One region of the Micromonospora sp. NBC_00389 genome, then DNA from elsewhere that is predicted to be linked to it. Evidence: predicted binding sites of a transcription regulator. Region 1 holds the regulator's gene; each other region holds the start of a gene.

Region 1 (10,636 bases):
TACGCGTCGACGATCTGCCCGACCAGCTGGTGGCGGACCACGTCGGAGCTGGACAACTGGGCGAAGTGCACGTCCTCGACGTTCTCCAGGATGTCCCGGACCACCCGCAGACCGCTGGTCGTCCCGCCGGGAAGGTCCACCTGGGTGACGTCACCGGTGACGACGATCTTGGAATTGAAGCCGAGCCGGGTGAGGAACATCTTCATCTGCTCGGGCGTCGTGTTCTGCGCCTCGTCCAGGATGATGAACGCGTCATTGAGCGTCCTGCCCCGCATGTACGCCAGCGGGGCGACCTCGATCGTGCCCGCGGCCATCAGCTTCGGGATCGACTCCGGGTCGAGCATGTCGTGCAGCGCGTCGTAGAGCGGGCGCAGGTACGGGTCGATCTTCTCGTTCAGCGTGCCGGGCAGGAAGCCCAGCCGCTCGCCCGCCTCAACCGCCGGTCGGGTCAGGATGATCCGGTTGACCTGCTTGGCCTGCAACGCCTGGACGGCCTTCGCCATCGCCAGGTAGGTCTTGCCGGTGCCGGCCGGGCCGATGCCGAAGACAATGGTGTGCGAGTCGATAGCGTCGACGTACCGCTTCTGCCCGAGCGTCTTGGGACGGATGGTGCGCCCGCGCCGGGAGAGGATGTTGAGCGTCAGAACCTCGGCGGGCCGCTCGGCGCTACCCTGCTCGAGCATGCCGACGGTACGTCTTACCGCGTCAGTGGTCAGGGTCTCGCCTTTCTCGATGAGTTCGAGTAGCTCGCTGAAGACCCGCTCGGCGAGGGCGTTGTCCGCAGGGGCGCCGGTGATGGTGATCTCGTTGCCACGGACGTGCACGTCACTGGTGACCGAGCGTTCGACGAGTCGAAGGATCTCGTCACCCGCGCCAAGCAGATTGACCATGATCTTCGAGTCGGGCACGGTGATCCTGGTCTGCACCCGGGGCGGGCCGGGAGGTGGGGTGCCGGTCATAGGTCGGGCCGAAGGCCCCTGCGCACCTGCTCTCGATCTCAGCGCCGGCTCTACTGGCACGGCGTGCGGACGTTACACCCATCGTATCGGGTCAACGCGGCCCGCATCGTGTCCATTTCCGCTGGCCGCGATCAACTCCCGGACCGGAAGTCGTACCGGTCGAAGGTCTCCTGGTGGCGCGAGAAGCGGTACGTCGCCCAGTGCATCCGGACCACCGTGCCGGCCTCGTCCCGGGTCATCCTCAGCAGCTCGCCGGCCTCCCGACCGGAGACCGTGCGGAACACGTCCGGGCGGTCCGGCAGCGGGGTGAACACCGCTGGCGGGCGCCCCGCCGGGTCGCCGGCCCCGCGCGCCCGCAGGGTGCCGTCGTGCCAGGAGAAGACGTACTCGAAACCCTCACCCCACCAGCGGCCGAGCACGCCCCGCAGGGCCGCCGGAGCAGGTGGGCCGGGCCGCCACGGCTCGATCTCGGCCGGGTCGTGCTCGACCGCCGCGGCGAGCAGCTGGTGCGGCAGGTCGAACAGCTCCGCCGCCGTGCCGGAGGAGCCGAGCACCGCGGCACCCATCGCGCCCGCCGTGCCGTCGCCACCCCGCCGGCCGTAGACCGCGGCCAGGAAACCGGGCATCGCCCCGTCGTGCCCCACGTGCACCACCCGCTCGCCCTGCGGGATGAGGATCAGCCCGAGCCCGAAGCCGGCGCCCCAGAGCGTCTCGTCGGTGGTGGTCAGCGGCCAGCGCATCTCGTCCAGGGTGCCGAGGGTGAGCACCGCGCCGGCCGGGTCGAGCGCCGCCGGGTCGGCGAGGAACGCCGCCCAGCGGGCCATGTCGGTCGCGGTGCTCCAGAGCTGGGCGGCCGGGCCGACCGCGCCGAAATCGGTCGGCGGCTCCGGATGCGCCTCGTCGGAGTACGCGTCGACCAGGAACCCGGTGGCCGCAGCCGGCCCGGGGGTCACCGTGGTGTCGGTCAGCCCCAACGGCGTCAGCACCCGCTCGGTGAGCACCTGCGCCCAACTGCCACCACGCAGGCGGGCGACCAACTGGCCGAGCACGGCGAGCCCGAGGTTGGAGTAGTGGAAGCGGCGGGCCGGCGGCAGCACCCGCTCGGCCCGGTCCAGCTCGGCCACCAGCCGATCGTCGTCCGGCGCGCTCAGGGTGTCCCAGACGTCACCGAACGGCTCGCGCTGCAGGCCGCCGGTGTGCGAGAGCAGCCGGCGGACGGTCAGCTCTCCGTGCGCCGGCAGGTCCAGGTGCCGGCCCACCGGGTCGTCCAGGTCCAGCAGCCCGTCGTCGCGGCACTGGAGGGTGAGCACCGCGGTGAACGTCTTGGTCACCGAGCCGATCCGGAACTGGGTGCGCGGTCCCAGCGCGTTGTCGCTGCCGGTGTCGCCCACGGTGCACTGCCACAGCGGCCGGTCGGCCCGGTGCAGCGCCGCCGACACCGCCGGCACCCGGGCGTCGGCCTGCACCCGGCGGACCAGGCGGCCCAGCCGCTCGTCCACGCGGGCGTCGGGCCCCGGCCCAGTGCTCACGCCAGGTCCCGGGCGAGCATCGGGCCGAGCGGCGCGCCACCGAGCAGGTGCGCGTGCGCGTGGAAGACCTCCTGGCCGCCGTACGCGCCGGTGTTGAACATCAGCCGGAATCCGTCGCCGAGCAGCCCCTCGTCGTCCGCCACCGCGGCGGCCGTGGCCAGCACCTCGCCGGCCAGCGCCGGGTCACCCTCGGCGAGGGTGGCGACGTCGGCGTAGTGCTCCTTCGGAATGACCAGGAGGTGCACCGGCGCCTTCGGGTCGATGTCCCGGAAGGCGAGCGTGGTGGCGGTCTCCCGGACCACGGTGGCCGGGATCTCCCCGGCGACGATGCGGCAGAACAGGCAGTCGGATCCCATCCGGGCAGTGTAAGGAAAGGGCCCCCTGTCAACGCCTCCGGTGGCGCAAGGGTCCCTTCCCGGCGTTCGCGCCGGCTACGGCAGGATGCCCTGCATGACGGATCGGGCGGTACTGGTGACCGGGGCCTCGCGCGGAATCGGGCGGGCGGTGGCGACAGCGTTCGCGGCCGGTGGCGACCGGGTGGCGATCCACCACCGCGACTCGGCGGACGCGGCCGAGGAGCTGTGCGCGCAGCTGCCCGGCGAGGGGCACGTGGTGGTCCGCGCCGACCTCACCGACCCGGATGCGGTGCGGGCCATGGTGGACCGGGCCGCCGAGCTGCTCGGTGGGCTGGACGTGCTGGTCAACAACGCCGGGGTGTACGGCGACCGGGACGACCCGCACCCGATCTTCGGCGCGTCCTACGAGCAGTGGCAGCGGCGCTGGCGGCAGGTGCTGGAGACCAACCTGACCGGTGCCGGCAACGTCATCTGGTGTGCCGCCCAGCACATGCGGGAGCGCGGCGGCCGGATCGTCAACGTCTCGTCCCGGGGCGCGTTCCGCGGCGAGCCGCAGCAGCCGGCGTACGGCGCCAGCAAGGCGGGGCTGAACGCGCTGGGCCAGTCCCTCGCCGTGGCGCTCGCGCCGTACGGCATCGCGGTGGCCACCGTCGCGCCGGGCTTCGTGGCGACCGACATGACCACCGAGCACCTGCGCGGCGAGAGCGGCGCGGCGATCCGCGCACAGAGCCCGTTCGACCGGGTGGCCCGGCCGGAGGAGATCGCCGCCGCGGTGCACTGGCTGGCGTCGCCACAGGCCGAGTGGGCCTCCGGCACCATCGTCGACCTCAACGGCGCCTCCTACCTGCGCAGCTGACCGCCGGGGTGCAGCTGTCGGACGGTCACCAGCGGCTGAGCCGGGTGGCGAGCACGCTGAGCGCCGCGACCCCGGCCGTGGAGGTGCGCAGCACCGCCGGCCCGAGCCGCACCGGTCGGCCTCCGGCCGCGCGGAACGCGGTCAGTTCGGCCGCGTCGATGCCGCCCTCGGGGCCGACCACCAGGACGATCTCCCCGGCGGTCGGCAGCTCGGCCGTGGTCAGCCGCTCCTCGGCCTCCTCGTGCAGCACGAACCCGGCGGCGGCACCGGCGATCCGGCGGGCCACCGTCGCGGTGGACTCGTCCGGTGCACCGGCCACCACCGGCAGCCACGGCCGGCGGGCCTGCTTGGCCGCCTCCCGGGCGGTGGCCACCCACTTCTCCCGGGCCCGTACGCCCCGGTCACCGCGCCACTGGGTCACCGAACGGGCCGCCGCCCAGGGCACGATCTCGTCGACCCCGACCTCGGTCATCGCCTGCACGGCCAGCTCACCCCGGTCGCCCTTGGCGATGCCCTGCACGGTCACCAGCCGGGGTACGGGCGCGTCCGCGTACCCCCGGGAGGTGACGGTGAGCTCCAGGCTGCCCCGGCCGACGGCGGTGACCACGGCGGCGGCGGTGCCGCCCCGGCCGTCGGCGAGCAGCAACTCCTCGCCGACCCGCAACCGCTGCACGGTGGCGGCGTGGTGCCCCTCGGGACCGTCGAGGGTCAACGCGTCGGCGGTGGGCAGGGACTCGACCAGGAACAGCGGCGCGGACACGATGATCAGGCTAGCCGCAGTGGTCAGGCGTGACCGTTGAACGCGTCGCGCATCCGGGAGAAGAAGCCGCCCTGCTTGGACAGCTCGGCGACCTCCTCACCGCGGGTCTTGGCGAAGTCGCGCAACATCCGCTCCTGGTCCGGGTCGAGCTTCGTCGGCGTCCGGACGTCCAGGTGCACGTAGAGGTCGCCCCGGCCGGTGCCGCGCAGGTGCGGCACGCCCCGGGCGCGCAGCCGCAGGGTGCTGGCCGGCTGGGTGCCGGCCTTGACGTCGACCGTCTCCTCGCTGTCCAGTGTCTTGATGGTCAGTCGGGTGCCCAGTGCCGCCGCGGTCATCGGCACGGTGACCCGGCAGTGCAGGTCGTCGCCCTTGCGGGAGTACACGTCGTGCGGCCGCTCGTGGATCTCCACGTAGAGGTCACCGGCGGTGCCGCCACCCGGACCCACCTCGCCCTGCTGGGCCAGCCTGATCCGCATGCCGTCCTCGACACCGGCCGGGATCTTGACGGTCAGCGAACGGCGGGTACGCACCCGGCCGTCGCCGGCGCAGGTGGGGCAGGGGTGCGGGATGGTGGTGCCGTAGCCCTGGCAGACGGTGCACGGCCGGGCGGAGACCACCTGGCCGAGGAAGGTGCGCTGCACCGACTGCACCTCGCCCCGACCGCCGCACGCCTCGCAGGTGGCCAGGTGGGTGCCGGCGGCCGTGCCGGCGCCGGAGCAGGTGGTGCAGAGCACCGCGGTGTCGACGGTGATCGGCGCCTCGACGCCGAACGCCGTCTCGTGCAGGTCCAGCTCCAGGCGCAGGATCGCGTCGGCGCCCGGCCGGGTCCGCGGACGCGGGCCACGGGCGCCACCCGCCGCGCCGCCGAAGAACGCGTCCATGATGTCCTGGAAACCGACGAACGGGCCGGCCCCGCCCGGACCGCCCGGACCGCCAGCGCCGCCGCCACCACCGGGGGCGAGCGGGTCGCCGCCCAGGTCGACGATCTGCCGCTTCCGGTCGTCCGAGAGGACCTCGTACGCGGCGTTGATGTCCTTGAACTTCTCCTGTGCCTCCGGGTCCGGATTGACGTCCGGGTGGAACTGGCGCGCCAGCTTGCGGTAGGCGCGCTTGATCTCGTCGTCGGAGGCTTCCCGGCTCACACCGAGAATGCCGTAGTAGTCCCTGGCCACTGCGTTCCGTGTCCTCATGTTCGTCTCGCGTTGCGCCGGTCGTCGGCCGGAGCCGGCCGTCGGCCCTGACTGGTCAGTTCTGGGCCAGCAGCTCGCCCACGTAGCGTGCCACGGCGCGCACCGTGGCGATGTTGCCGGGGTAGTCCATGCGGGTGGGCCCCAGCACCCCCAGGCCGCCCACGATGGTGGCGCCGGGGCCGTACCCGGTGCTGACCACCGAGGCGGCGCGCAGGTTGTCGAACTCGTTCTCGTCGCCGATCAGCACCCGGGTCGTGCTCGGCTCGGTCTCGCCGATGAGCTTGAGGAGCACGACCTCCTCCTCCAGCGCTTCGAGGATCGGGCGCAGCGAGCCCTGGAAGTCGAGCAGGCCGCCCCGGGTGAGGTTGGCGGTGCCGGCCAGCGCGATCCGCTCCTCGTGCCGCTCGACCAGCGTCTCCAGCAACACGGTGGCGAGGGTGGTCATCGTCGGACGCAGCTCGGTCGGCGCCTCTTCGACCAGCGTCTGCACCAGCGGCGGCGTATCGGACAGCCGGGCGCCGGCGAGCTTCTCGTTGACCAGCCGACGCAGGTCGGTGACGTCGTCGGCGGGCACCGGCCCGGGCAGCTCGACCAGCCGCTGCTCCACCCGACCGGTGTCGGCGATCATGACGAGCATCAGCCGGGTGGTGGAGATCGGCACCAGCTCCAGGTGCCGCACCGAGGATCGGGCCAGGCTCGGGTACTGCACGACGGCGACCTGCCGGGTCAGCTGGGCGAGCAGCCGCACGGTGCGGTGCACCACGTCGTCGAGGTCGACCGCACCGACCAGGAAACGCTCGATGGCCCGGCGCTCGGCCGGGCTGAGTGGCTTGACCCGGGACAGCCGGTCGACGAAGAGGCGGTAGCCGCGGTCGGTGGGCACCCGGCCGGCACTGGTGTGCGGCTGCCGGATGTAGCCCTCCTCCTCCAGCACGGCCATGTCGTTGCGGACCGTGGCCGGGGAGACGCCGAGCTGGTGCCGCTCGACCAGCGCCTTGCTGCCGACGGGCTCCTGGGTGGAGACGTAGTCCTCGACGATGGCGCGGAGCACGGCTAGCTTGCGGTCGTCGAGACCCATCCTCCGCACCTCCTGTCGCACGTCGGCCGCCGGCCACGGTGGGGCCGGCGGACCGTCCTGGCACTCGACTGTAACGAGTGCCAGTCTACGTCGGCGTACCCGCCGGCGCGATGATCAAGGTCGTCGCTGTCCGTTCAGCCGCGCCGACCCGGCGGTGTCGCTCTGGTGCGGCATTGCCACGGGCCCTTACCGTGACATCCATGACTGAACCACCTCGCCCTCCCGGCGCGGGAGACCCCGGCGGATACCCGACGGACCCGACATCCCCGCCGCCCTCTCCGGGCGCCTCGGCCGAGCCACCCACCGCACCACTGTCCGGGGCACCCGGCCCGGGCGGCTATCCCCCGGCCGGTGGCTATCCGCCGCCCACTGGTGACCAACCGCCGTCGGGTGGCTACCCTCCGTCGGGCGGCTATCCGCCAGCCGGGGGCTACCCTCCTGGCGGCTATCCGCCCGGTGGCGCCTACGGCGGCCCCGGCGGCGGCTACGCCAACAACGAGGACAAGACCTGGGCGCTGGTCGCGCACTTCGGCGGCGCCGCCGGGATGATCATCAGCGGCGGCGTGCTCGGCTGGATCGGCCCGCTGGTGGCGATGCTGGCCCGGGGCAACCAGTCCCCGACGGTTCGGGCGCACGCGGTGGCGGCGCTCAACTTCCAGCTCATCTGGTCGATCGTCGGCCTGGTCGGCTGGGTGCTCTCCTGCATCGTGATCGGCTTCATTCCGGTCGCGGCGGCGATCATCCTCGGCGCCGTGTTCGGCATCATCGCCGGGATCAAGGCCAACGAGGGCCAGCTCTACCGCTACCCGCTCTCCGGCAGCTTCATCAAGTGATCCGGGCCGGCCGCTCCCCCGGCCGGTCCGGCACACCGTCGCGCCGACCGGGGGGCGGCGCGACGGTCAGGGCAGCAGGTCGCGGACCACGGCGTCGGCGAGCAGCCGGCCGCGCAGGGTGAGCACCGCCCGGCCGGCCGCGTACTCCGGGGCGGCCAGCAGGCCGCCGGCCAGCGCCCGCTCGGCGCCGGCCCGGCCGGTGGCGTCGAGCACCGCCAGCGGCAAACCGGTGGCGAGCCGCAGCCGGAGCATGACGTCCTCCATGTGCGCCTCGTCGACGGTGAGCACCTCCCGGGCCAGGCCGGGCGACGCGCCGGCGGCCAACCGCTGGGCGTACGCCGACGGGTGCTTGACGTTCCACCAGCGCACCCCGCCGACGTGGCTGTGCGCCCCGGGGCCGAGACCCCACCAGTCCGCGCCGGTCCAGTAGAGCAGGTTGTGTCGGCACCGGGCCTCGTCGGTGCGGGCCCAGTTGGAGACCTCGTACCAGGACAGGCCGGCCGCGTCGAGGGCGGCCTCCGCAGCCAGGTAGCGGTCCGCGGCGACGTCGTCGCTGGGGTACGGCAGCTCACCGCGACGCATTCGGGCGGCCAGCCGGGTGCCGTCCTCCACGATCAGGGCGTACGCGCTGACGTGGTCCACCCCGGCGGCCACCACCTGGTCCAGCGAGGCGGCGAAGTCCTCGGCCCGCTCCCCCGGAGTGCCGTAGATCAGGTCCAGGTTGACGTGCTCGAACCCGGCGTCGCGCGCCTCCAGGGCGGCGGCGGTGGCCCGGCCGGCACTGTGCCTGCGGTCGAGGATCGCCAGCACCCCCGGGGAGGCGGACTGCATGCCGAGCGAGATCCGGGTGTAGCCGGCTGCCCGCAGCAGCTTCAGCGATTCCGGGGTGACCGACTCCGGGTTGGCCTCGGTGGTCACCTCGACGTCGGCGGCGAGCCCCCAGGTGCGGTCGATGCCGTCGAGGATGCGGGCCAGGTCGTCGGCGGGGAGCAGGGTGGGCGTGCCACCGCCGACGAAGACCGTGTCGACCCGGGGCGGCGGGCTGTCACCGAGCACCCGGGCGGCGAGCGCCAGCTCGGCCAGCACCGTGTCGGCGTACCCCTCACGGCTGGCACCGCCGCCCAGCTCGCTCGCCGTGTAGGTGTTGAAGTCGCAGTAGCCGCAGCGGCTGGCGCAGAAGGGCACGTGCACGTACACGCCGAAACCGCGCTGGCCGACCGCGGCGGTGGCGGTGGCGGGCAGCGATCCGTCGACGGGGACGGTCTCACCATCTGGAAGGACGCCGGGCATGGCCACTAGTGTGCCCGGCATGACCTCTCCCGACGTCCTCGTGCGGGTCGCCACGGCCCGCGGGGTGACCACCCTCACCCTGGACAGCCCGCACAACCGCAACGCACTCTCCACAGCCCTGATGACCCAGCTGCTGGGTGGGCTGGCCGACGCGGTCGCCGACGAGGCGGTCCGGGTGATCGTGCTGGACCACACCGGCCCGGTCTTCTGCTCAGGTGCGGACCTGAAGGAGACCGCCTTGGCGTACGCCAGCGGGACGGTGCCGGCCGGGATGCTGGGCGAGGTGCTCGCCGCGATCTGGGAGTGCCCCAAGCCGGTGCTGGCCCGGGTGGCGGGGCCGGCGCGGGCCGGCGGGTTGGGCCTGATCGCGGCCGCCGACCTGGCGGTCTGCGCCGACGAGGCGACGTTCGCCTTCACCGAGGTGCGGATCGGGGTGATCCCCGCGGTCATCTCGGCGACCGTGCTGCCCCGGCTGCACCCGCGCGCCGCCGCCGAGCTGTACCTGACCGGGGACACCTTCGACGGCCGGCGGGCCGCCGAGATCGGCCTGGTCACCGCCGCCGTCCCGGCGGACGGGCTGGACGCGGCGGTACGCCGGTACTGCGACTCGCTGGTGCGCGGCGCGCCCGGCGCGCTGGCCGGCGCGAAGGACCTGCTGCGCCGGCCGGGCACCGCCGAGTTGCGCGGCGAACTGGCCCGGCTGTCGGCGCTGTCGACGGGCTACTTCCTCGGCGACGAGGGACGCGAAGGGGTCACCGCGTTCCGGGAGAAGCGGGACGCCAGCTGGGTACCCGCCGCGGATTAGCCGGTTTGTCCTGCCGACGGCGGGGAACGTCACTCTGGCCTTCCCCGCTCCCCTCGGGCGTGAACCGGTCGGACGACCCGGACGACGCCATCGGGGACGTACGCTTGGCGGACTGTCGATCTGGGGGTGTGGGTGCGAACTCGTGCAGCCGTGGCGGGCGGGGTGGTTCTCATCCTCGTCGCCGTGATCGCAGTCTGGCTCGTCGTGCGGCAGGTCGGGGACCGTCTGCAGCTACCACTGGCGAGCCGGAAATGCACGGTCCAAGCCGACGGCCGGGTCGCCCTGGACGCCGACCAGATGGCCAACGCGGCGACCATCGCGGCGATCGGCGCACAGCGCGGGATGCCGGAGCGGGCCGTGGTGGTCGCGCTGGCCACCGCGTACCAGGAGTCCGGGCTACGCAACCTCGCCGATGGCGACCGTGACTCGGTCGGCCTGTTCCAGCAACGTCCGAGCCAGGGCTGGGGCACCCCGACACAGATCCGCGACCCGCGCTACGCGGCGAACCGGTTCTACGCGGCACTGAAGAAGGTGCGCGGCTGGGAGAAGATGCGGGTCACCGACGCCGCCCAGCGGGTGCAGCGCTCGGCGTTCCCCGAGGCGTACCAGAAGTGGGCCGACGACTCCGAGGTGCTCAGCCGGGCGCTACTGGGCGACGTCACCGGGGCGGTCGCCTGCACGGTGGGGCGTACCCCGGTGATGCGCGGCGCGGCAGCGGCCGCCCAACTGACCCGCAACCTGGTGCTGGACTGGGGGTTGTCGGGCACGGACACCGCAGGCCAGACCGGGCTGGCGGTGACCGCGGGCGACCAGCGCGACGGCTGGCGGTACGCGCACTGGCTGGTCTCGCACGCCCAGGACCACGGGGTGAAGCGGGTCCGCTTCGGCGACCTGGAGTGGACCGCCCGGGACGGCACCTGGGGGCGGGTGACCGGCGAGCAGAGCGCGTCTGGTCAGGTGGTGGCCGAGGTGTTCGCCGA
Region 2 (10,636 bases), 620 kb from region 1:
GGTGAAGATCCACGACGGGGTGGACCTCACCCGGCGTGGTCGGCGTAGCTTCTCCACCCAGATCCTCGAAGTGTTCGACGAGGAGGGTGTGGTCAACATCAAGCGGGTCAGCTCCCACAGCTGACCGGCGGGCTGTCGGGTGGGGCGCGACCGAGCCCCACCCGGCGGTGGCCCGGGTCAGCGGGTGACGGCGAGGAACCCGCCGAGCAGCAGCAGGGTCAGCGCGGCGACGGCGAAGAGCACCAGCAGCTCTCGACGGCCTTGCCCGGCGTGGTCGCCGTCGGCCGTCGCGTTGGCGGACGGGTCGGGCAGGACCGGCAGGTCGCGGGTGAGCGCGGCCAGGTCACCGAGGGTGCGTGCGGTCCACACCGCACCGACCCGGTCGGAGAACTCGTCCAGGGTGAGCCGGCCCGCCGTGGTGTGCCGGTGCAGCTCGGCGACCACCCGGTTGCGGTCGTCGTCGGAGGCGCGCAGCTCGACATCCACGCCGGACAGGGTACGCGCTCAGCCGGCGTCGAGCGGGTCCGCGAGCAGCCGCTCGAACGCCAGCTCGGCCGCACCGATCAGGGCCGCGTCCTGACCCAGCTTGGGCGTCCGCAGGCGGACGTGCTCCAGGCAGGCACCGAGCGCGTTGGAGTTCAGCCGGCTGCGTACCTGGGCCGCCGAGGCGAGGTACAGGTCGCGGATGGTGCCACCGAAGATGACCATCTCCGGGTTGAAGATGTTCACCAGGTTGGCCACGCCGAAGCCGAGCCAGTCACCCGCCTGGCGGACCGCCGTCTGGGCGCGGGCGTCGCCCCGGCCGGCGGCGTCGAAGAGCGCCAGCAGCGCGTCCCGGCCGCGGGCGTCCGGCCGGCTGGCGGCACGGAACAGGCCGTACTCACCGATCACGGTCTGCCAGCAGCCCCGGGAGCCGCACTCGCAGGGCTCGCCCTCGCGGACCACCTTCATGTGGCCGACCTCGCCGCCGTACCCGCCGTGCCCGGTCAACCGGCGCCCGCCGGCGATGATCCCGGCTCCCACCCCGACGTCGCCGTACAGGTAGATGACGTCGTCGCAGCCGGCTGCCACTCCCCGGGCGTGCTCGGCGACGGCGGCCACGTCGGCCACGTTGCCCACGGTGATCGGCTGGTCCAGGCCCAGCTCCGCGCTGAGCGCCGCGCCGATCGGCTCGTCCACCCAACCGCTGGTCGGCGCGAGCAGCGCCAGGCCGTCGTCGCGGCGCACCATCCCGCAGACGGCGACGCCGGTGCCGACGCACATCGCGCCGGCTGGCACCGCCTGCTGCATCTCCTTGGCCGCCCCGGCCAGCAGCGGCGCGGCCTCCGCGGCCAGCAACCCCCGGGGCCGGTCCAGCTCCCGGCGGTCCAGCACCGCGCCACCGAGACCGACCCGGGCGGCCCGCAGCCGGTCCACCTCAATGGAGTACGCGTACGCGTAGACCCGGACCGACTCGGGCCGGACCTCCAGGGACGGTCGGCCGGCACGCCTGGTCTGCTTCGGCGTCGCCTCGGTGACCAGCCCGGCACCGGCCAGGTCGGCGGTCAACGCGCCGATGGTGCTGCGGTTCAACCCCAGCGTGGTGGTCAGCTCGGCGCGGGTGGTCGCCCCATGGACGTGCACGTGGCGCAGCAGGGCACCGAGATTCTGCCGGCGGATCTCGTCCTGACTCGGCCCGGTGCGCATGGTCGACGACACCGCGATGCCCGCCGTCAGCGGGTGCCGGTCGTGGCCGAGCGGCGACGGGAGAAGGCGTCGACGCTGGCGGCGAGCAGCAGCACCACGCCGGTGACCACGTACTTGACCCCCGCGCTGTACCCCATCAGGCCCATCCCGTTGTCGATGACCGCGACCACCGCCCCACCGAGCACGGCGTCGAGGATGCGGCCCTTGCCGCCGAAGAGGCTGGTGCCGCCGATCACCGCCGCGCCGACGGCATAGAGCAGTACGTTACTGCCCCCGGTGTTCGGATCGACGGAGTTGGCCCGGCTGGCCGCGACGATGCCGCCGACCGCAGCCATCGACGAGCAGATCACGAAGACCGAGATGCGGATGCGGTCGACGTCGATGCCGGCACGGCGGGCCGCCTCCTTGTTGCCGCCGACCGCGTAGACGTGCCGGCCGTAGCTGGTGCGTTGCAGCACAAAGGTCAGCAGTACGAGCAGCGCCGCCATGATCGGCACCACCACCGGTACGCCTCGCAGCGAGACGGCCGGCACGTTGCGGCTGCGCTCCAGGTTGAGGATGAACACCGCCACGCCCAGCAGGAGTGCGAGCCCGGCGATGCGCGCGACGACCACCGCGAACGGGTCGGTGACGAGCCCGCGAGCGGCCCGGTTGCGGTGCCGCAGCAGTTGCGCCGCCGCGAAGCCGGTGATCGCCACGGCGGCCAGCAGCCAACCGGCGGCCGGGCTGAGGGTGCGGTTGGCGATGGCGAGCAGCACGTCGTCGCGGACCGAGATGTTCCGGCCCTCCTTCATCAGCATCAGCACGATGCCCTGGAAGGCGAGGAAGCCGGCGAGGGTGACCACGAAGGACGGAATGCCGATCTTCGTGACCAGGAAACCGAGGGTGGTGCCGATGAGCACCCCGGTGACGATCGCGGCGAGCACCGCGACCCACCACGGGTAGCCGAGCACGGAGGCCACGTTGGCCAGTACTGCGGCGCATACGCCGCTGGCGAAGCCGGCGGAGAGGTCGATCTCACCGAGCAGCAGGACGAAGACCAGGCCCATGGCGATCAGCGTGACCGCCGCGCCCTGCGTGAACAGGTTGGCGAAGTTGCCGGCCGACAGGAACGACGGCCGCATGATCGAGAAGACCGTGCCGAGGACGACCAGCCCCAGGACGGCCGGTAGGCCACCGACGTCACCACCGCGGACCCTGCTCAGGTAGGTGCGCAGGTGACTGCCGATGGTCGGCACCTCGGGCACGGCCGGGGAGTCATCCCGGCGTACGGCGGTGGTGGTCATCGGACGCCTCCTGTGCTCACATCGGCCGGCCACAGGCCGTTGTCGGTGCCGCCCGGGGCCGGGTCGGCGGCGAGCCCGAAGCCGCCCGAGCGGCCGGAGGTGATCAGCTCGACCACCTGGGCGTGGGTGATCTCGGTGGTCCTCACCTGGGCGACCATCTGGCCGAGGTACAGCGCGGCGATCCGGTCGGAGATGGCGAAGACGTCGTTCATGTTGTGCGAGATGAGCACCACGGCGAGGCCGTTGTCGGCCAGCCGGCGGACCAGTTCGAGGACCTGGGCGGTCTGCGCCACGCCGAGGGCGGCGGTCGGCTCGTCGAGGATGACCAGCCGGTTGTTCCACAGCACCGCCTTGGCGATGGCCACGGTCTGGCGTTGCCCGCCGGAGAGGCTGGAGACGTGCTGGCGCAGCGACGTGACGCTGCGGACGGAGAGCCCGGCGAGCGTCTCGGCGGCCATCTGCTCCATGGTCGCCTCGTCCAGCACGATGCCGTTGCGTTTCTCCCGGCCGAGGAACATGTTCTGCACGATGTCGAGGTTCTCGCAGAGCGCGAGGTCCTGGTAGACGATCTCGATGCCGAGGGCGGCGGCGTCCCGGGGGCTGCTGATGGTCACCGGCTCGCCGTTGAAGAGGAACTCGCCGGCATCGGTGGGGTGGATACCGCTGATGCACTTGACCAGGGTCGACTTGCCGGCGCCGTTGTCGCCGACCAGCGCGGTCACCTCACCCGGATGGGCCGAGAAGGCCACGTCGCGCAGCACCTGGACGGGACCGAAGCTCTTGTCGATCCCACGGAGTTCCAGCAGGGGTCTCCCGGACACGGGGGGTCTCCTTCGGATGGAGGGGATGCTCTGGGACGCGCCCGGCGGGCACCGTCCGGCGCGGAGGTCTGCTGCCGTGCCGGTCGGCGGAGTCGCCTGGACGCCGATCAGCGGACGCCGGCTTCGGCGCAGAGTTTGGCGTATCCACCGGAGCAGACCTCGTCCCGGGTGACGAAGTCGTCCGCGATGACGTCCGCGATGTCCTCCCGGTAGACGGCCCGGGGGGTCAGCAGGACCGCGGGGACGGCCCGGCCGGTCTCCGGGTCGCGGACCGTCTGCCCGGTGTCCTTGGTCCTGCCCCGGGCCACCGCGACGGCGAGGTCGGACGCGGCCTCGGCCTCCTCCTTGATTGCTTTGTAGACCGTCATGCACTGGTCGCCGGCGAGGACGTTCTGCAGGCCCTGTGGGTCAGCGTCCTGGCCGGTGACCGGCACCCTGCCGTTGAGCTTGTTCTTCTTCAGCACAGAGATGACAGCGTTGGCGACGCCGTCGTTGGCGGCGATCACCCCGTCGATGCGGCCGTCGGCCTGGGTCAGTTGCTGCTCGAAGATCGTGGCGGCCTGGGCGTTGTCCCAGTCCGGCACCGCGTCCATCGGTCCCTGGGTGTACTCGCCCGCGTCGAACTTCGGCTGGAGCACCGAGTTGTAGCCGCTCTTCAACTGACTGGCGTTGTTGTCGGTCGGTGCACCGTTCAGATAGGACACGGCCGGCTTCCGCACGCCCTTGTCGGCCAGGCACTTCACCAGGCCCTCACCCTGGAGTTTGCCGACCGCCTCGTTGTCGAAGCTGACGTAGTAGAGCGCCGAGCCGCCCACGGTGAGCCGGTCGTAGTCGATGGTGGCGACCCCCTGTGACCTCGCCTTGTCGAGTACGGCCTTGCCGGTGCCGGAGTCCAGGTTCACGATCATCAGGGTGGTGACGCCGTTGGTGATCATCTGTTCGGCGATGGTCTGGAACTGACTCTTGTCACCCTGGGCGTTCTGGATGTCGTACTTGACCCCCGCGCGCTGGAACGCCTCCTCCAGGAACCTGCGGTCGGCGCCCTCCCAGCGCGCCGAGGACTTGCTGTCCGGCAGGATCACGCCGATCTTCGGGGTCTTGGCGGAGCCAGCCTGGTCGACTCCGCCGAACGTGTCGCCACAGGCCGCCGTGCCGCCGGTGGCCAGCAGGCCCGCGGTGGCGAAGGTGAGGAGCCCCTTACGCATGTGCAGGGTCCTTTCCGGGGGTGGGGAGTGTGGTGTTTGTTGTGCCCGGCAACGTATGGCGCTGTCGCCGCGTCCACAAGACTGCCGGGGCGGGGACTTCGTTCGTCGGGGTAACAGTTCGGCAACGCGGCCGTCACCCGGTGATCATCTGGCGCGGACGTGGGCGCTGTCGGCCTCCCTGGACCGAGCGGTCAGTGGGCCTGGAGCGGAGCGGTCCGGGCTTCGGTCAGCGCCACCAGATCCGCGGCGGCCAACTCAAGCTCAAGACCACGCCGGCCAGCGGAGACGTAGATCGTCGGCAGGTCCAGCGCGGAGTCGTCCAGCACGGTGGGCAGCCGTCGGCGCTGCCCGAGCGGGCTGATTCCGCCCCGTACGTAGCCGGTGGCCCGCTCGGCGACCGTCCGGTCGGCCAGCGCGGCCCGCTTGCCGCCGACCGCTGCGGCGAGCGCCTTGAGGTCCAGCTCGCCGGTGACCGGGACGACCGCCACGGTGAGCGCGCCGTCGACGTCGGTCACAAGGGACTTGAACACGCGCTCCGGCGGTACGCCGAGAGCCGCCGCGACCAGCGCGCCGTAGTTCGGCGCGTCCGGCGCCACCCGGTACGGGTGCGTGCGGTGCGCGATGCCGCGCTTGGTCAGCAGTGCTGTCGCCGGAGTGCCCTGTCCCGCCACACTCTGGAACCTAGTCGACCGGGCGGCAGATCAGCACGGTCGGTGCCCCGGCGACCCGGGTGAGCACCAGACTCGCCGCCGTGTCACCGGCCAGCCGCAGGTCCCGCCGGAGCTGCTCCGGAGTGAGCGCGGAACCCCGCTTGAGGATCTCCACCCGGCCCACCCGGCGGTCGCGCAGCAGCGTCCGCAGCCGCTTCAGCGAGAACGGCAGCACATCGGTGATCTCCAGGCAGCGCGCGTACGGGGTGCGGGTCGGGCGGTCGGCGTAGAGGTAGGCGATGCTCGGGTCGCCGAGGGTGGCGTCCAGTTCGCCGGCCAGCTCGGCGACGAGGTGCGCGCGGACCACCGCCGGATCCGGGTCGTACAGGTAGCGGCGTGGCGGCCCGACCGGCGCCTCGGCGGCACCCGAGCCGGTGAGCTGGTGGCAGCGGACCCCGTCACCGGCCGCCTCCTGCCGGTACAGGGTGGCGCGGCGGGTCACCTCGGCCAGCTCACCGCACCAGAGCGCCGCCTCGACCAGATCGCCGTCCACGCTGACCCACTCCGCCTCCGCGCCGGTCGGGATGAGCGCGTGGTCCAACCCCGGCGCGACCTTCACCACGGTGCGCGGCACCCGCTCGGCCAGCCCGGTGACGAAGTCCCACGGCGGCGAGTAGGCGCGCGGGTCGAAGATCCGTCGCCCGGTGCCCGCGCGGCGTCGGGCCGGGTCGCAGAAGACGCCGTCGACGCCGGAGACGTCGAAGGTGGTGGCGTCGCCGCACTCGACCGTGAACAGCTCGGCCAGCCCCGCAGCGGCGGCGTTGGCGGCGGCCATGGCGGCGGTCACCGGGTCGGCCTCCACCCCGTACACCCGGATGTCGGCGCGGGCGGCGGCGAGCGCGTCGGCACCGAGCCCGCACCCGAGGTCGGCCAGGGTGCGCACGCCGGCCGCGCGCAGCCGGGCGGCGCGGCGGTCGGCGACCACCCGGCGGGTGGCCTGCTCCAGCCCGGCGCGGGTGAGGAACATCCCGGCGGCGGCCGGGCCGAACTTGCCGACCGCCCGGTGGCGCAGCTCGGCCTGGGTCAGTGCCGCCGAGGCCAGTGCCGGCGGCACGCCGGTCGCGCGCAGGGCCGACGCCGCGGCCAGCGGGTCACCGCCGGCCAGCACGGCCGCCGCCGCGAGCGCGGCCGACCCCTCGGGGGTACGCAGCGCCGCGAGCTGGTCGAGATCCACCCGGTCATTGTCCCGGGCCGGCCGGGCTGGCTGGACGGTGGTGTCAGTCGGTGGGCGTGGCGGCGACGAAGGCCCGCCAGCTCGCCGGGGTGAAGGTGAGCGCCGGCCCGGTCGGGTCCTTGCTGTCGCGCACGGCGACCACGCCGGGCAGGTTGTCGGCGACCTCGACGCAGGCACCGCCGTTGCTGTTGCTGCGGGAGGCCTTGCGCCAGGTGGCGTGGGTCAGGTCCATGTCTGCACCACTTCCTCGATCAGCCGGGCGGACTGCCGGCATGGCAGTGCCTCGCCGGTCACAGTCTCCCAGCGCCGCTCCAGGGCGGCAACGTCGTTCGGGCTGTCCACGGTCTGCCCCCGGAGCTGGTTGTCCAGGTGGACCAGCTCGGCACCGCTCTCAAGCCGGGCCAGGATGAACGGGCCGTTGAGCCCGACATGCCAGGGGGCGTCGGCCGGCACGACCCGGACCTGCACGTTCGGTGCGGTGCCCACGGCCAGCAGGTGCTGTAGCTGGTCGCGCATGGTCTCCCGGTCGCCGAGTTGCCGGCGCAGCGTGTGCTCCTCCAGCACCGCGACGAGCTGCGGACGCGGGTCGGCGGTCAGCAGCGACTGCCGGGCGAGCCGGGCCACCACCCGCGTCTCCACCTCTTCGGCGGTCAGCTCGCCGCCCACGCCGAGCATCGCCCGCGCGTACCCCTCGGACTGGAGCAGGCCGGGGATCACCGTCGGGTCGTACCAGCGCAGCGCAGCCGCCTCCCGCTCGATCTCGTCCCACGGGCGGAACCAGTCGGGTGCGGCGTGGAAGCGGACCAGCTCCAGCATGCCGACGAAGAGACCGCCGGTGTCCAGGATTGAGTCGATGCGGGCCAGGTAGTCCGGCTTGACCGAGCTCTGCCCGATCTCGACCGCACTCACGTACGACGATGAGTAGTTGACCAGCTTGCCCAGCTCCTCCTGGCTGAGCCCGCGCGCCTGGCGTGCCCGGCGTAGCTGTTCGTGCAGGAACGTCAGGGTCGGTATCCGGGTCACTCGGCTCCCCTTCGTCGGCATCCGGTGGTGGCAACCGACGGTAGGGAGATGGCCACGGTGCGGCGAGGTGCTCCCGGCGTGTTGCGGTAACGACTGGCGGAACTGTGGCGACACGGCGGAGGGTGCGTTGGCACTCTCCTTGACGGAGTGCTAGCCACGGAATAACCTGCGATTAGCACTCTCACCCTGAGGGTGCCAGCTCCCGGGTCTCACGACCCGGGTGCGAAACGCCAGGCGGACCGGCACCCGCGACGACGGCCCCGCCCGGTGGCATGAGGCAGATTGACGCTGGTTGGCCTCGCCGACCGGCAACGAAACCAGTACCCCAGGAGGGTATGCCCGTGACTACCGCGACCAAGGTTGCGATCAAGCCGCTCGAGGACCGCATCGTGGTCCAGGCGAACGAGGCTGAGACCACCACGGCGTCGGGCATCGTGATCCCCGACACCGCCAAGGAGAAGCCGCAGGAGGGCACTGTCCTCGCTGTCGGCCCGGGGCGCGTCGACGACAACGGCAACCGAGTTCCGGTTGACGTCAAGGTCGGCGACACCGTCCTCTACTCGAAGTACGGCGGCACCGAGGTCAAGTACGCCGGCGAGGAGTACCTGGTGCTCTCCGCCCGCGACGTCCTCGCGGTCATCGAGAAGTAAGCAACCGATCAGTGTCGTTGCCCCGGTCCGGCTCGCCGGGCCGGGGCAACGGCGCTTCGAAGGGACATTCATGGCGAAGATCCTTAGCTTCTCGGACGACGCCCGGCACCTGCTGGAGCACGGTGTCAACGCCCTCGCTGACGCGGTCAAGGTCACCCTCGGCCCGCGCGGGCGCAACGTCGTCCTGGACAAGAAATTCGGTGCGCCGACGATCACCAACGATGGTGTGACCATCGCCAAGGAGATCGAGCTCACCAATCCCTACGAGAACCTCGGCGCGCAGCTGGTCAAGGAGGTGGCGACCAAGACCAACGACGTCGCCGGCGACGGGACCACCACCGCGACCGTGCTGGCCCAGGCGATGGTCCGCGAGGGCCTGCGCAACGTCACCGCCGGGACCAACCCGGCCGGCCTCAAGCGGGGCATCGACGCGGCGGCCACCAAGATCTCCGAGGCGCTGCTCGGCCGGGCCGCCGAGGTCACCGGCAAGGAGTCGATCGCGAACGTGGCGACGATCTCCGCGCAGGACTCCACCATCGGCGAGCTGATCGCCGAGGCGATGGAGCGGGTCGGCCGCGACGGTGTCATCACCGTCGAGGAGGGCTCCGCGCTCACCACCGAGCTGGACGTGACCGAGGGTCTCCAGTTCGACAAGGGCTTCATCTCGCCGAACTTCGTCACCGACCTGGAGGGTCAGGAGTCCGTCCTTGAGGACGCGTACATCCTGGTCACCACCCAGAAGATCTCGGCGATCGAGGAGCTGCTGCCGCTGCTGGAGAAGGTCCTGCAGAACAGCAAGCCGCTGCTGATCATCGCCGAGGACGTGGACGGCCAGGCGCTCTCCACCCTGGTGGTCAACTCGCTGCGCAAGACCCTCAAGGTCTGCGCCGTGAAGGCCCCGGGCTTCGGTGACCGGCGCAAGGCCATGCTCCAGGACATCGCGATCTCCACCGGCGCCGAGCTGGTCGCCCCGGAGCTGGGCTACAAGCTCGACCAGGTCGGCCTGGAGGTGCTCGGCACCGCCCGGCGCGTCGTGGTCGACAAGGAGAACACCACGATCGTCGACGGCGGCGGCCAGTCCTCCGACGTTGCCGACCGGGTGGCCCAGATCCGCAAGGAGATCGAGGCCTCCGACTCCGACTGGGACCGGGAGAAGCTGGCCGAGCGGCTGGCGAAGCTCTCCGGCGGCATCGCCGTGATCAAGGTGGGCGCGGCGACCGAGGTCGAGATGAAGGAGCGCAAGCACCGCATCGAGGACGCCATCGCGGCGACCAAGGCTGCGGTCGAGGAGGGCACCGTGCCCGGCGGCGGCGCCGCCCTGGTGCAGATCCTTCCGGTGCTCGACGACGACCTGGGCTTCACCGGTGAGGAGAAGGTCGGCGTCTCGATCGTGCGCAAGGCGCTGGTCGAGCCGCTGCGCTGGATCGCGCAGAACGCCGGCCACGACGGCTACGTCGTGGTCCAGAAGGTTGCCGGCAAGGAGTGGGGCCACGGCCTCGACGCCGCCACCGGCGAGTACGTCGACCTGGTCAAGGCCGGCATCATCGACCCGGTGAAGGTGACCCGCAACGCGGTCACCAACGCCGCCTCGATCGCCGGCCTGCTGCTCACCACGGAGAGCCTCGTGGTGGAGAAGCCGGAGCAGGCCGAGCCGGCCGCCGGCGGCGGGCACGGCCACGGTCACGGCCACCAGCACGGCCCGGGCTTCTGACCCGGTAGCGGTACCTTCCCGGGGCACACCGTCGACGACGGTGTGCCCCGGTCCGTGTCCGGGGTCAGCACCGAGCGCTGACGTGGTTGGCGACCGGGCGAGATGACCGCGCACACTGGGCCGATGAGCACCATGTCGCGGCGGTACGCCGCGCTGGCCGGAGTCACAGCCGCCGCCGTCGCGATCGGGTTCGCGGAACCGGTGGCGGTGCTGACCGGGCCCCGGTCGGCACCGCTGGTCGCGGTCGGCGGGGTGGTCGTCGACGCCGTCCCGGAGTCGCTGAAGCAGCTCGCCATCGACCTCTTCGGCACCGCCGACAAGATCGCCCTCCTGGTCGGCACCGCGCTGCTGCTGGGAGCGTTCGCCGCGC
Region 3 (10,636 bases), 970 kb from region 1:
CCGACAACGCCACGGCCGAACTGGTGGTGCATCCCGAGCTGCGGCGGCGGGGCGTCGGTCGGGCACTGCACGAGCACGGGGTACGCCTGCTGCGCGAGCGCGGACGCAAGCGGGTGGTCGCGATGACCGTCTCGGCGCTGCCCGACGGGCCGGCCCGAACGGTGGCGGGCGACGCGTTCGCCGCCGCGACCGGAGCCCAGTCCGCGCTGGCCGAGGTGCGTCGCCGACTCGAGGTCGGCACCATCGACCGGGTCGCGCTGCGCGCGGCGCTGGCCGAGGCGCACGCCCTGGCCGAGGGCTACCGGTCGGTCTGCTGGCAGGGTGCGACCCCGCAGGAGTACGTGGCGGACGTCGCCTACCTGGACGGCCGGCTGCTCATGGACGCGCCCATGGGAGACGTGCAGTGGGAACCGGAGCAGGTGGACGCCGAGCGGATCCGCGGCACCGAACGGGCCTTGGACGCCCGGGGTCGGCGGCGCTACAACCTCGGGGTGCTGCACGAGGAGTCCGGCCGGCTGGTCGCCTGGACGCTGCTGGACGTGGGCGCCTCCGCCGACTGGCACGCGTTCCAACAGATCACCATCGTCGACCCGGCCCACCGGGGGCACCGGCTCGGCCTGCTCGCCAAGATTGAGAACCTGCATCATCTGCTCACCCACGAGCAGGAGGTACGCGTCATCGACACCTTCAACGCGGCGAGCAACAGCTACATGGTGGCGATCAACGAGCGGCTCGGGTTCCGCCCGGTGGACTCCTGGAGCAACTGGCAGCTCACTCTCTGACGGGATCGGCGCTACTGCTCACGGGCGCTCCTCAGGCATGATGGCGGGCATGACGGAGACCCCGCATCCCCTGTACGACAGGCACGCCGACACCCTCAACCGTGCGCTGACCGCGATCACGGAGCGGGGCTACTGGTCCGCCTATCCCGAGTCCCCCAGCCCCCGGGTGTACGGCGAGACCGCCGCCGCCGACGGCAAGGCCGCCTTCGAGGCGTACTTGGGTGGCGACTTCCCCCTCGACCAGCCGGGCACCGGCGACCGGGTCGCCACCGAGGCGAGCCCGTTCGGGGTGGAGCTGGCGGTGCGCTACCCGCACGCCGGTGTGGACCAGTTGGTCGCCGCCGCCACCGCCGCGCTGCCGGCGTGGCGCGACGCCGGCCCGCAGGCCCGGGTGGGCGTCTGCCTGGAGATCCTCGACCGGCTGCACAAGAACATCTTCGAGCTGGCCAACGCGGTGCAGTTCACCAGCGGCCAGGCGTTCGTGATGGCCTTCCAGGCGGGCGGCGCGCACGCGCTGGACCGGGCGCTGGAAGCGCTGGCGTACGCGTACGCCGAGATGACCCGGCACCCGGCGACGGCCGGGTGGGAGAAGTCCGCCGGCAAGGGTGACCCGCTGCGGATGACCAAGACGTTCCACGTGGTGCCCCGCGGGGTGGCGCTGGTGATCGGCTGCAACACCTTCCCGACCTGGAACTCGTACCCGGGGCTGTTCGCCTCGCTGGTCACCGGTAACCCGGTGATCGTCAAGCCGCACCCGCGCGCGGTGCTGCCGCTGGCCATCACCGTGAAGTACGCCCGGGAGGTGCTCGCCGAGGCCGGCTTCGACCCGAACCTGATCACGCTGGCCGCCGAGACGCCCGGCGAGAAGCTCGCCAGCGACCTGGCCCTGCACCGGGCCGTGAAGATCGTCGACTTCACCGGCTCCACCGAGTACGGCGACTGGCTGGAGACGCACGCCCGGCAGGCGGCGGTCTACACCGAGAAGGCCGGGCTGAACACGGTGGTGATCGACTCCACCGACGACTTCGCCGGCATGTGCCGCAACCTCGGTTTCACGCTGACCCTGTACAGCGGCCAGATGTGCACCACCTCCCAGAACTTCCTCATCCCGGCCGGTGGCATCGAGACCGACCAGGGGCACAAGAGCTTCGACGAGGTGGCCGGCGGGATCGCCGCGGCGGTCGGCAAGCTGACCGCCGACCCGGCCCGGGGTGTGGAGCTGACCGGTGCCATCGTCAACGACGGGGTGCTGGAGCGGCTGGCCGAGGTGACCAAGGTCGGCGAGCCGGTGCTGGAGTCGCGGGCCGTCACGCACCCGTCGTACGCCGACGCGGTGGTGCGTACCCCGACCATCGTGAAGCTGGGCGCGGACGACGCGGAGACCTACGGCCGGGAGTGGTTCGGGCCGATCTCGTTCGCCATCGCCACCGACTCCACCGCGCACAGCCTGGAACTGCTACACCGGACGGTCGGCGAGAAGGGCGCGCTCACCGCGGGGGTCTACTCCACGGACGAGGCGGTGCTGGACGCGACCGAGGCGGTGGCGGTGGAGGTCGGGGTGCACCTGTCCTGCAACCTCACCGGCGGGGTCTTCGTGAACCAGTCGGCGGCCTTCTCCGACTTCCACGGCAGCGGCGCCAACGCGGCGGCCAACTCGGCGCTGACCGACGGCGCGTACGTGGCGAATCGGTTCCGGATCGTGCAGTCGCGGCGGCCGGTCTGATCGTTGGTTGCTGTTGGGGTTTCCGGGGGGAGCCCACCCGCTCCAGGCGGTCAGGCTTGATCCTTCCGCGGGCGGGCTCCCCCCGGAAACCCTCTCGGGGCACGCTGGTCGGGAGGCTGCCCGGCCGTGGGTGAACATCAGGCGGGGTTCTGCCTTGGGAGGGTTCTTGGGGTTCAGGCTGGGCGTCGCATTTGGAGTTCGGTCAGCGCGGGGATGGTCGGGTGCGGGACGCGTACGCCGGTGTCGGTGAAGCCGAGCCGCTGGTAGGCCCGGTAGGCGCGGTTGTTGCCGACCACCACCTCCAGCAGCAACTCCGGCCGGCCACAGGCGCGCGACCAGGCGGCCACCTCGTCGACCAGCTCGCCGAGTAGCCCCATGCCCCGCCAGGCCGGCGTGACGTAGACGGCGTAGATCACGGTCAACCCCGCCTCGTACGGCGCGGCCGTGCCCCCGGCATGCCCGACCAGCCGGCCTCCCGGGTCGGCGATGAACTGCGCGGTACCGGACCCGGCCGCGGTGGACGCGACCCGGGCGGCGTACTCGGTGTGGGAGCGGGCCGCGGCCTCGGCCACGGTCTCCAGGAAGGCCAGCGGTGCGTCGGCGAGCATCTCCAGGCGCAGCGCCCGCATCCGGGCGGCGTCCTCCGGCCGGACCCGACGGACCTTCGCCTGTCGGAGGGCGACTCCGCCCGGATCGGTGGTCATGCCCGCATGCCTATCACAGGGGTGGACGACGGTTTCGGCGTGCTCGATCGCCGCCGGACGGCCGGCGGGCTGCCTGCGCCGTGGTAGTCATGAGCGTGGATCGGGTTGATCGAAAACGAGGCCGACTTCGTGCTGTCGGAAACGGCGCCGATGCGCCCGATTTGTGGTCGTGCGCGGCCGTCACTCCTCGTGTAGCGTGCGATTTCGGTCACCTGTTTCAGCGGTAGTCATCGATCGCCGAGTGGGTGGTCCGACGGCGCCGGCCCGTGCCGCGCGCCAGGGGCATGGCACGCCGCGCAGAGTGAGGAAGTGCACCGTGGCACAGGGCACCGTGAAGTGGTTCAACGCCGAAAAGGGTTACGGCTTCATCGCCGTCGACGGCGGTCAGGACGTGTTCGTCCACTTCTCCGCGATCGAGATGGACGGCTACAAGGCGCTGGACGACGGTCAGCGGGTGGAGTTCGAGATCGCCCAGGGCCAGAAGGGTCCGCAGGCGGAGCGGGTGCGCGTCGTCGCCTGAGCGGGCACCGCCAGTAAGGCCGCCGGCCCGGGGCTGCGCCGCGCGGCTGGACCCTGGAGGATCGTGAACCGTTCCAGCCGTTGCTGAGGAGGGTTCATGTCCGACCAGCCGCCCCCGGCCGTCCCACCACCGGGTCAGCCCGACCCGTCCGGTCCGCCGCCCGGTGGTGACCCGACCGCGCCCGGTGCCGCTGGGCTCCCGCCCGGGGGCACCCCGCCCGGCGGGGATCCAACCGCGCCGCCCCCCTGGGGCCCGCAGCCGGGGACCCAGCGCGGCTGGGATCCGACCGCGCCGCCGGCTTCGGCTGGAGGCCCGCCGCCGGGCAGTCCGCCCGGCTGGGATCCGACCGTGCCTGCTTGGGGGCCGCCACCGGGCGCGCCGCCGCAGGGCTGGGTGTTCCCGCCCACCGGCGGCTACCCGATCGGTTCCGGGCCGTACGGCGGGCAGCACTGGTATCCCGGGCCACCGGCCGCCGGGTGGTACCCGCCCGGCATCGACCCGTCCGACCGGCTGGTCACGCCGCCCGGCGCCGGGCTGAGCGGTTGGTTCAACCGGTGCCTGGGTGCGCTCCAGCGCGGTTGGCGGTTGCTGCTGCCCATCCTGCTGCTCACCCAGGTGCTGCCGGCGGCGGTGCTGTCGGTGCTCTCGCTCGGGCTGGATCCGACCGCGGAGTGGGACACGAACGCCGTCGACGAGTCGACCTCGCTGCCCGACAACTTCTTCACCGACCTGGCGTCCTTGTTCCTGGTGATCATCGTCGGCAGCGTGCTGATCGGGTTGGTGCAGTCCGTGGGCTGGGCCGCCGGCAGTTGGGTGATCACCCGTCAGGCGGCCGGTGGGCCGGTGAGTTTGGGTGAGGCGCTGCGCTACGGCCTGCGCCGGGCGCTCGGGCTCTGGGGGTGGACGCTGGCGATCAGCCTGATCGTCGGCCTGGGCATCTGCTTCTGCGTCCTGCCCGGCATCTACCTCACCTTCGCGCTCAGCATGGCCGGGCCGGTCTATCTCTTCGAGCGGCACAACCCGATCGGCCGGTCGTTCAGGATGTTCCACGACCGGTTGGGGTTGCTGCTGGGGCGGGTGGCGCTGGTGGGGGCGGTGGTGATTGTCGGCACCTTCGTCGCAAGCGTGCTGGAGGGGGTCGGCACCGCCCCGTTCGGAGTCGATCCGCTCGCCGCTCCAGGTTCCGCGATCGGCGTGGCGCTGGTCCTCGCCCTCGGAGCGGTGCTGGCCCTCCCCGCCTATCTGGCGCAGATGGTGGGGCTGCTGGTGACGTACGCCGAGCAGCGGGCTCATGAGGGGCCGGTGAACAGCGCCGGGCTGGCCGCGGAACTCGGCTGACAGCGGCAGTCGTGCTTGCACTCGGCAGGGGAGAGTGCTAAACAAGGTATTGGCACTCGCATACCGCGAGTGCCAATGGTCGGGACGGTGGGGCCAGGTTGCACCGGCGTGGAGACGCCGGGGCGGCACATGGCCGGTCGTCGCGGGCTATCCGGCCCGGCCGAAGGACGTCGTCGTCGCCAGGTGGCGACGTCCCAAGGTGCGTACACCAGGCGGCCCATTCGAGGCACACATCTCGGGTGGCCCGTGAGTGTCCAGGAGGACAACGCCGTATGGCCAAGATGATCGCGTTCGACGAAGAGGCGCGCCGCGGCCTCGAGCGAGGCATGAACCAGCTCGCTGACGCCGTAAAGGTGACCCTCGGCCCCAAGGGCCGCAACGTCGTGCTCGAGAAGAAGTGGGGTGCCCCCACCATCACCAACGATGGTGTGAGCATCGCCAAGGAGATCGAGCTCGAGGACCCGTACGAGAAGATCGGCGCTGAGCTGGTCAAGGAGGTCGCCAAGAAGACCGACGACGTTGCCGGTGACGGCACGACGACGGCGACCGTCCTGGCCCAGGCCCTGGTTCGTGAGGGCCTGCGCAACGTGGCCGCTGGCGCCAACCCGATGGCCCTGAAGCGGGGCATCGAGGCCGCGGTCGCGAGCGTCTCGGAGGAGCTGTCCAAGCTCGCCAAGGACGTCGAGACCAAGGAGCAGATCGCCTCCACCGCCTCCATCTCTGCTGGCGACAGCACCGTCGGCGAGATCATCGCCGAGGCGATGGACAAGGTCGGCAAGGAAGGCGTCATCACCGTCGAGGAGAGCAACACCTTCGGCCTGGAGCTTGAGCTCACCGAGGGTATGCGCTTCGACAAGGGCTACATCTCGGCCTACTTCATGACCGACCCGGAGCGCATGGAGGCCGTCTTCGACGACCCCTACCTCCTGATCGTCAACAGCAAGATCTCGTCGGTCAAGGACCTGCTCCCGATCCTGGAGAAGGTCATGCAGTCGGGCAAGCCGCTGCTGATCATCTCCGAGGACATCGAGGGCGAGGCCCTGGCCACCCTGGTCGTCAACAAGGTCCGGGGCACCTTCAAGTCCGTCGCCGTCAAGGCGCCGGGCTTCGGTGACCGCCGCAAGGCCATGCTCGCCGACATCGCCATCCTCACCGGTGGCCAGGTCATCAGCGAGGAGGTCGGCCTCAAGCTGGACGCCGTCGCCCTCGACATGCTGGGCCGCGCCCGCAAGGTCGTGGTGACCAAGGACGAGACCACCATCGTCGATGGTGCCGGCGACGCCGAGCAGATCCAGGGCCGGGTCAACCAGATCCGGGCCGAGATCGACAAGAGCGACTCCGACTACGACCGGGAGAAGCTGCAGGAGCGGCTGGCCAAGCTGGCCGGCGGCGTTGCGGTGATCAAGGTCGGCGCGGCCACCGAGGTCGAGCTCAAGGAGCGCAAGCACCGCATCGAGGACGCCGTTCGCAACGCGAAGGCCGCCGTCGAAGAGGGCATCGTCCCGGGTGGTGGCGTCGCGCTGGTGCAGGCCGGCAAGACCGCCTTTGACAAGCTGGACCTGGTCGGCGACGAGGCGACCGGTGCCAACATCGTCAAGGTCGCGCTGGACGCCCCGCTGCGGCAGATCGCCGTCAACGCCGGCCTCGAGGGCGGCGTTGTGGTGGAGAAGGTCCGTAACCTCGAAGCGGGTCACGGCCTCAACGCCGCCAACGGCGAGTACGTGGACCTGCTGGCCGCGGGCATCATCGACCCGGCCAAGGTGACTCGTTCGGCGCTGCAGAACGCCGCCTCCATCGCGGCGCTCTTCCTCACCACCGAGGCCGTTGTCGCGGACAAGCCGGAGAAGACCCCGGCTGCCCCGGCTGGCCCGGGTGGCGGGGACATGGACTTCTGAGTCCAGTTCCGACACCGAACGGGGCGGGCCGCTGACGCGGTCCGCCCCGTTCGTCGTCAGGTGGGCAGGGGGCGCTGGTTGCGCCGCTTCTGCGCCCGGTCGTACGGCGGAGGCAGTTGGATGGGTGCGTCCACCATCTCCTGCGGCTCCTCGATCACCGGTTCTGCCATCTCGGCCAACTGCTCGGCGTCGCCGTAGTCGAGCCGGTCGAACGGCAGTTGGCCGGGGAGTTCGCCGACCGGTTTCCAGGTGACGGGCGGGCCGTCCTCGGTCTGGTCGTCATCCGTGGTCATGGCTGCCTCCTCTACCGAAACGGTAGGGGGCGTCGATGCCCGACGCGGGCGAATGGGACTATCTGGGTCTATATCCTATTCGCCCGTTATTCGCCGTTGAGCGTCCGTCGGTACAGGAAGAAGACCCGCTCGATCCGGGCGCCCGCGCTGCCCGAATAGAACGGCACCGGCCCGACCCAACCGATCTGCGCCCGGTCCAGCCCCGCCGACCGTTGGTCGCGTAGGCAGCGCCGCAGCAGCACCCCGCCGATGCCCGAACCCTCGGCGGCCGGCGCGGTGCCCATCGGCCCGAACCAGCTCGGTCGGGACGAACCGTAGGCGGCGAAGCCGAGCAACTCGCCAGCCCGCTCCGCCAGGTGGCAACCGGCGCCCTCGCGACCCACCGACCCGGCCAGCTCCCCGTCCCACGCGCCACCGAAGGTGGACCGGGCGAACGCGGCCAGCGCCGGTAGGTCCGCCGGCTCCGCCCGACGTACCGTGATGCCCTGTCCGGCCAGCCGCCGCTCCGCCGCCTCGGTGGACCGCAGCGCCGGCGACTCGTCGTACGACAGGTCGGCGGTCATGTTCCAGGCGGTCCGATCCTGCTGGTAACCCAGTGCCAGGGCGGTGCAGACCGCTGGCGTGTAGCGCACGTCGATGCCCGGCCAGGCGTAGTACGGCGGGTTCCCGGCCAGCAGCACCTCGGTCGCCCCGCGCTCGGCGAGCACCCGCTCGGCCCGCCTCAGCAGCGCCCGGCCGACACCCCGGCGACGCTGCTCCGGAAGCACCGCGACCAGGTCGACGTGCCCGAGACCCGGGTCGGCCGACGACACCGAGCAGAGCAGCACCCCGACCAGGTCCCCACCCCGGTACGCGCCCAGCCCGACCACCAGCCGGTCGGCGGCGGCCCGGGGCCAGAGCGCGTCCACCACAGGCCCCGCCTCGGTGGCGTCCTCCGGCAGGTCGAGCGCCTGCTCGCAGAGCCGCACCACGGTGGGGGTCAGGTCGACGGTCAGCTCGGTGATGGTGATCTCGGCGTCCATGGTCGCGACCCTAGATCACCGAGTACCGGTTTTGACTCCCGCCATCGTCTCGATGAGGACAACCGCAGGCTCAGGGCCGGGCGGCTCGGACGGCGGCGTAGGCGTCGACCTGGCCGGCCCCGGTGACGTTCGCCGGGCCGCCGCAGGCGTCCGCCGTGTTGCGGGAGCGGTAGGTCGGCACGGCCGGCGTGGCGGTGTCCCGCAGGATCTGCCGGGTCCGGGCCAGGTCGCCGACCAGCGCCGGGTTCGCCGACCACATCAGCGCCACCACCCCGGCCACCTGCGGGGTAGCCATCGAGGTGCCGTCGAGCGCGGCGTACCCGCCGCCCGGCATGGCCGACACCACGTCCACGCCCGGCGCCAGCACGTCCGGCTTGCGAAGGCCGCCCGGCACCGGCCCCCGCGAGGAGAACTCGGCAACCCGTCGCTGCGCGTCCACCGCGCCCACGGTCAACACGTCTGGGTACGGCGCGGGCGGGTCGGCGATCGACTCGCACCATGGGCCGGTGTTGCCGGCCGCCGCGACCACGAAGATCCCGGCGGCGTCCAGCGCGGCGGTGGCCGGTCGCAGCACACCCGGGTCGCAGCCCTCGATCGGTGGGCAGCCCCACGAGTTGGTCAGCACCTGCGGGGCGCGCTCCGGCCGGCCGTCGGTGAACGGGTCACCGCCGGCCGGGAAGGGCGCCAGCATGAACTGAAGGCATTCCAGGTAGTGCCCCGGGCTGCCCAGGTTGCGGTCCAGGTTGACGCAGCCCACCCACTGCGCGTCCGGCGCCACCCCGATGCCGCCCCGCCCGACCGCGCTGCCCACCGTGTGGGTGCCGTGCCCGCCCTGGTCGGTCGGGGTCCGGGTGCCGTCCCACGGATCGAACCAGGAGTCGTCCCCGCCCCGGAACCCGGCCCGCAGCGCCGGATGGGTGCCGTCCACCCCGGAGTCCGAGCTGCCCACCACGATGCCCGCGCCGGTCACCCCGAGCTGCGACCAGACCCGGTCGGCGCCGAGTTGGCGGATGTTCCATTCCGGACCGGTCGGCGCGGGGGCGGTGCCCCGGCTCTGCCCGGCCGGGGCCGGCAGTGGCCGCAGTCGCTGGCTGACCAGCACCCGGGCCACCCCCGGTCGGCGCTCGAGCCAGGCCCGCACCGCCGGACCGCCGTCCACCTCGACCGCGTTCACCAGGTAGTACGACACCGGGTTGAGCCGCAGCCGGGTCAGCTCCCGACGGAGGTCGGCCTGGCTCCGGTCGGCGGTGGTCACCAGTCGCCGGTACACCTCCGCCGCCCGGGCGTCCCGCCCCGCCCGGCCCGGCACACCGGCCGGCACGCCGGTCAGGTCGGCCTGCTCGCGCAGCACCACCAGCAGCCGTTCGCCGTACAGGCCGTGCTGCCCGGGCCCGACGTCGACGACGACGGCCGTGACCAGCAGCACCACTGCGGTCAGCGCGGCCATCCGCCGGCTCGGCGTGCGGGCGGCCGGCCGGGCCAGCAGCAGCGCGTACCCGATGGCGACCAGGACCGCGACGGCGAGCCCGACACCGGCGGCGGCCGCTACCCAGAACGGCACGTCGCGGGTGCCGGCCAACAGCACGCTGATCTCTTCCGGGTCGGTGAAGGCCAGCGGGCCGAGCGCGGTCAGGCCCACCAGCCAGCCGGTCGCCGCCCGACCAGTGCGCCCGGCGTCCGCCGTCGGTTCCCCGGCGTCTGCCGTCCCGTCGGCGGCCGGACGCCAGGTCGCGGCCCACAGGGCGGCCAGCGCGAAGCCCACCGGCGGCAGGGTCAGCAGCGCGGGTAGCTGCGCGCCGGACTGGCCGGTGCCGGCCGCGAGCAGCAGCAGCGTCACCCCGGCGACCAGGCCGCCGACCAGGACCAACCGGGCCGGCCGGGGAGGCCGGCCGATCGCGAACCGGGACCAGAAGGCGGCGTCCAGCAGCGTCGCGGCCAGCGCGCCGAGTGCGGCCGCCGCCAGCAGGGCGAGCGCGGTCTCCAGCAGGCCGCCGAGCGCGCCCAGCCAGGCCCACGGCAGCAGCAGCGCCAGCCCGGCGGCGACCGCGAGCAGCGGCACCGGACCGGGCCGGGCCGGCCTCCGCCCGGGTCCGGCCGAGCCGCCGATGATGTCCGCCAGCGCGGCGCTTCCAGTCGGCTCGGGGGCACTGGCGATGTCGCCGGGCGCGGCGCTTCCGATCGGGGGTGCGGCGGCGTCCCTGCCGGGCGTCGCGCCGATCGACCCGCCGGACGTTGAGCGACGCGCCGAGCGGCGTGCCGTCCAGCGCAGGACGAGCGCGGTGAGCGCCGCCGTGGCGGCCAGCGCGGCGAGGTACGCCTCGTGGTGCACCGGCGGCACGATTCGCAGCAGCGTGAGCAC

What was found. The regulator HrcA, encoded in region 1, represses chaperone genes, less so after heat shock. The targets are predictions, from matches to a motif close to GGTTNGCACNCTCNNNNNGAGNGTGCNAACC.
Region 2: a site for HrcA is predicted at 8,076-8,106, ahead of groES (co-chaperone GroES). Genes of this name have one in related genera too.
Region 3: a site for HrcA is predicted at 5,115-5,145, ahead of groL (chaperonin GroEL). Genes of this name have one in related genera too.

Annotation. Positions count from the first base shown of each region.
Region 1 covers NZ_CP107947.1:7,785,218-7,795,853, forward strand. The annotation lists gene OG470_RS36700 (PhoH family protein) at 1-959, opposite strand, end outside; gene OG470_RS36705 (serine hydrolase domain-containing protein) at 1,091-2,488, opposite strand; gene OG470_RS36710 (histidine triad nucleotide-binding protein) at 2,485-2,844, opposite strand; gene OG470_RS36715 (SDR family NAD(P)-dependent oxidoreductase) at 2,939-3,700, shown strand; gene OG470_RS36720 (16S rRNA (uracil(1498)-N(3))-methyltransferase) at 3,726-4,460, opposite strand; gene dnaJ (molecular chaperone DnaJ) at 4,484-5,632, opposite strand; gene hrcA (heat-inducible transcriptional repressor HrcA) at 5,706-6,728, opposite strand; gene OG470_RS36735 (DUF4870 domain-containing protein) at 6,929-7,561, shown strand; gene hemW (radical SAM family heme chaperone HemW) at 7,628-8,851, opposite strand; gene OG470_RS36745 (enoyl-CoA hydratase-related protein) at 8,871-9,656, shown strand; gene OG470_RS36750 (hypothetical protein) at 9,783-10,636, shown strand, end outside.
Region 2 covers NZ_CP107947.1:537,279-547,914, reverse strand. The annotation lists gene OG470_RS02580 (hypothetical protein) at 1-124, shown strand, start outside; gene OG470_RS02575 (DUF1707 SHOCT-like domain-containing protein) at 178-486, opposite strand; gene OG470_RS02570 (ROK family transcriptional regulator) at 505-1,686, opposite strand; gene OG470_RS02565 (sugar ABC transporter permease) at 1,713-2,972, opposite strand; gene OG470_RS02560 (ATP-binding cassette domain-containing protein) at 2,969-3,793, opposite strand; gene OG470_RS02555 (sugar ABC transporter substrate-binding protein) at 3,901-4,998, opposite strand; gene ybaK (Cys-tRNA(Pro) deacylase) at 5,190-5,669, opposite strand; gene OG470_RS02545 (THUMP-like domain-containing protein) at 5,680-6,882, opposite strand; gene OG470_RS02540 (DUF397 domain-containing protein) at 6,926-7,114, opposite strand; gene OG470_RS02535 (helix-turn-helix domain-containing protein) at 7,105-7,905, opposite strand; gene groES (co-chaperone GroES) at 8,241-8,555, shown strand; gene groL (chaperonin GroEL) at 8,626-10,266, shown strand; gene OG470_RS02520 (molybdopterin-dependent oxidoreductase) at 10,390-10,636, shown strand, end outside.
Region 3 covers NZ_CP107947.1:880,143-890,778, reverse strand. The annotation lists gene OG470_RS04265 (GNAT family N-acetyltransferase) at 1-782, shown strand, start outside; gene paaN (phenylacetic acid degradation protein PaaN) at 832-2,505, shown strand; gene OG470_RS04255 (GNAT family N-acetyltransferase) at 2,679-3,209, opposite strand; gene OG470_RS04250 (cold-shock protein) at 3,526-3,729, shown strand; gene OG470_RS04245 (hypothetical protein) at 4,078-5,067, shown strand; gene groL (chaperonin GroEL) at 5,340-6,962, shown strand; gene OG470_RS04235 (hypothetical protein) at 7,019-7,255, opposite strand; gene OG470_RS04230 (GNAT family N-acetyltransferase) at 7,342-8,277, opposite strand; gene OG470_RS04225 (S8 family serine peptidase) at 8,348-10,636, opposite strand, start outside.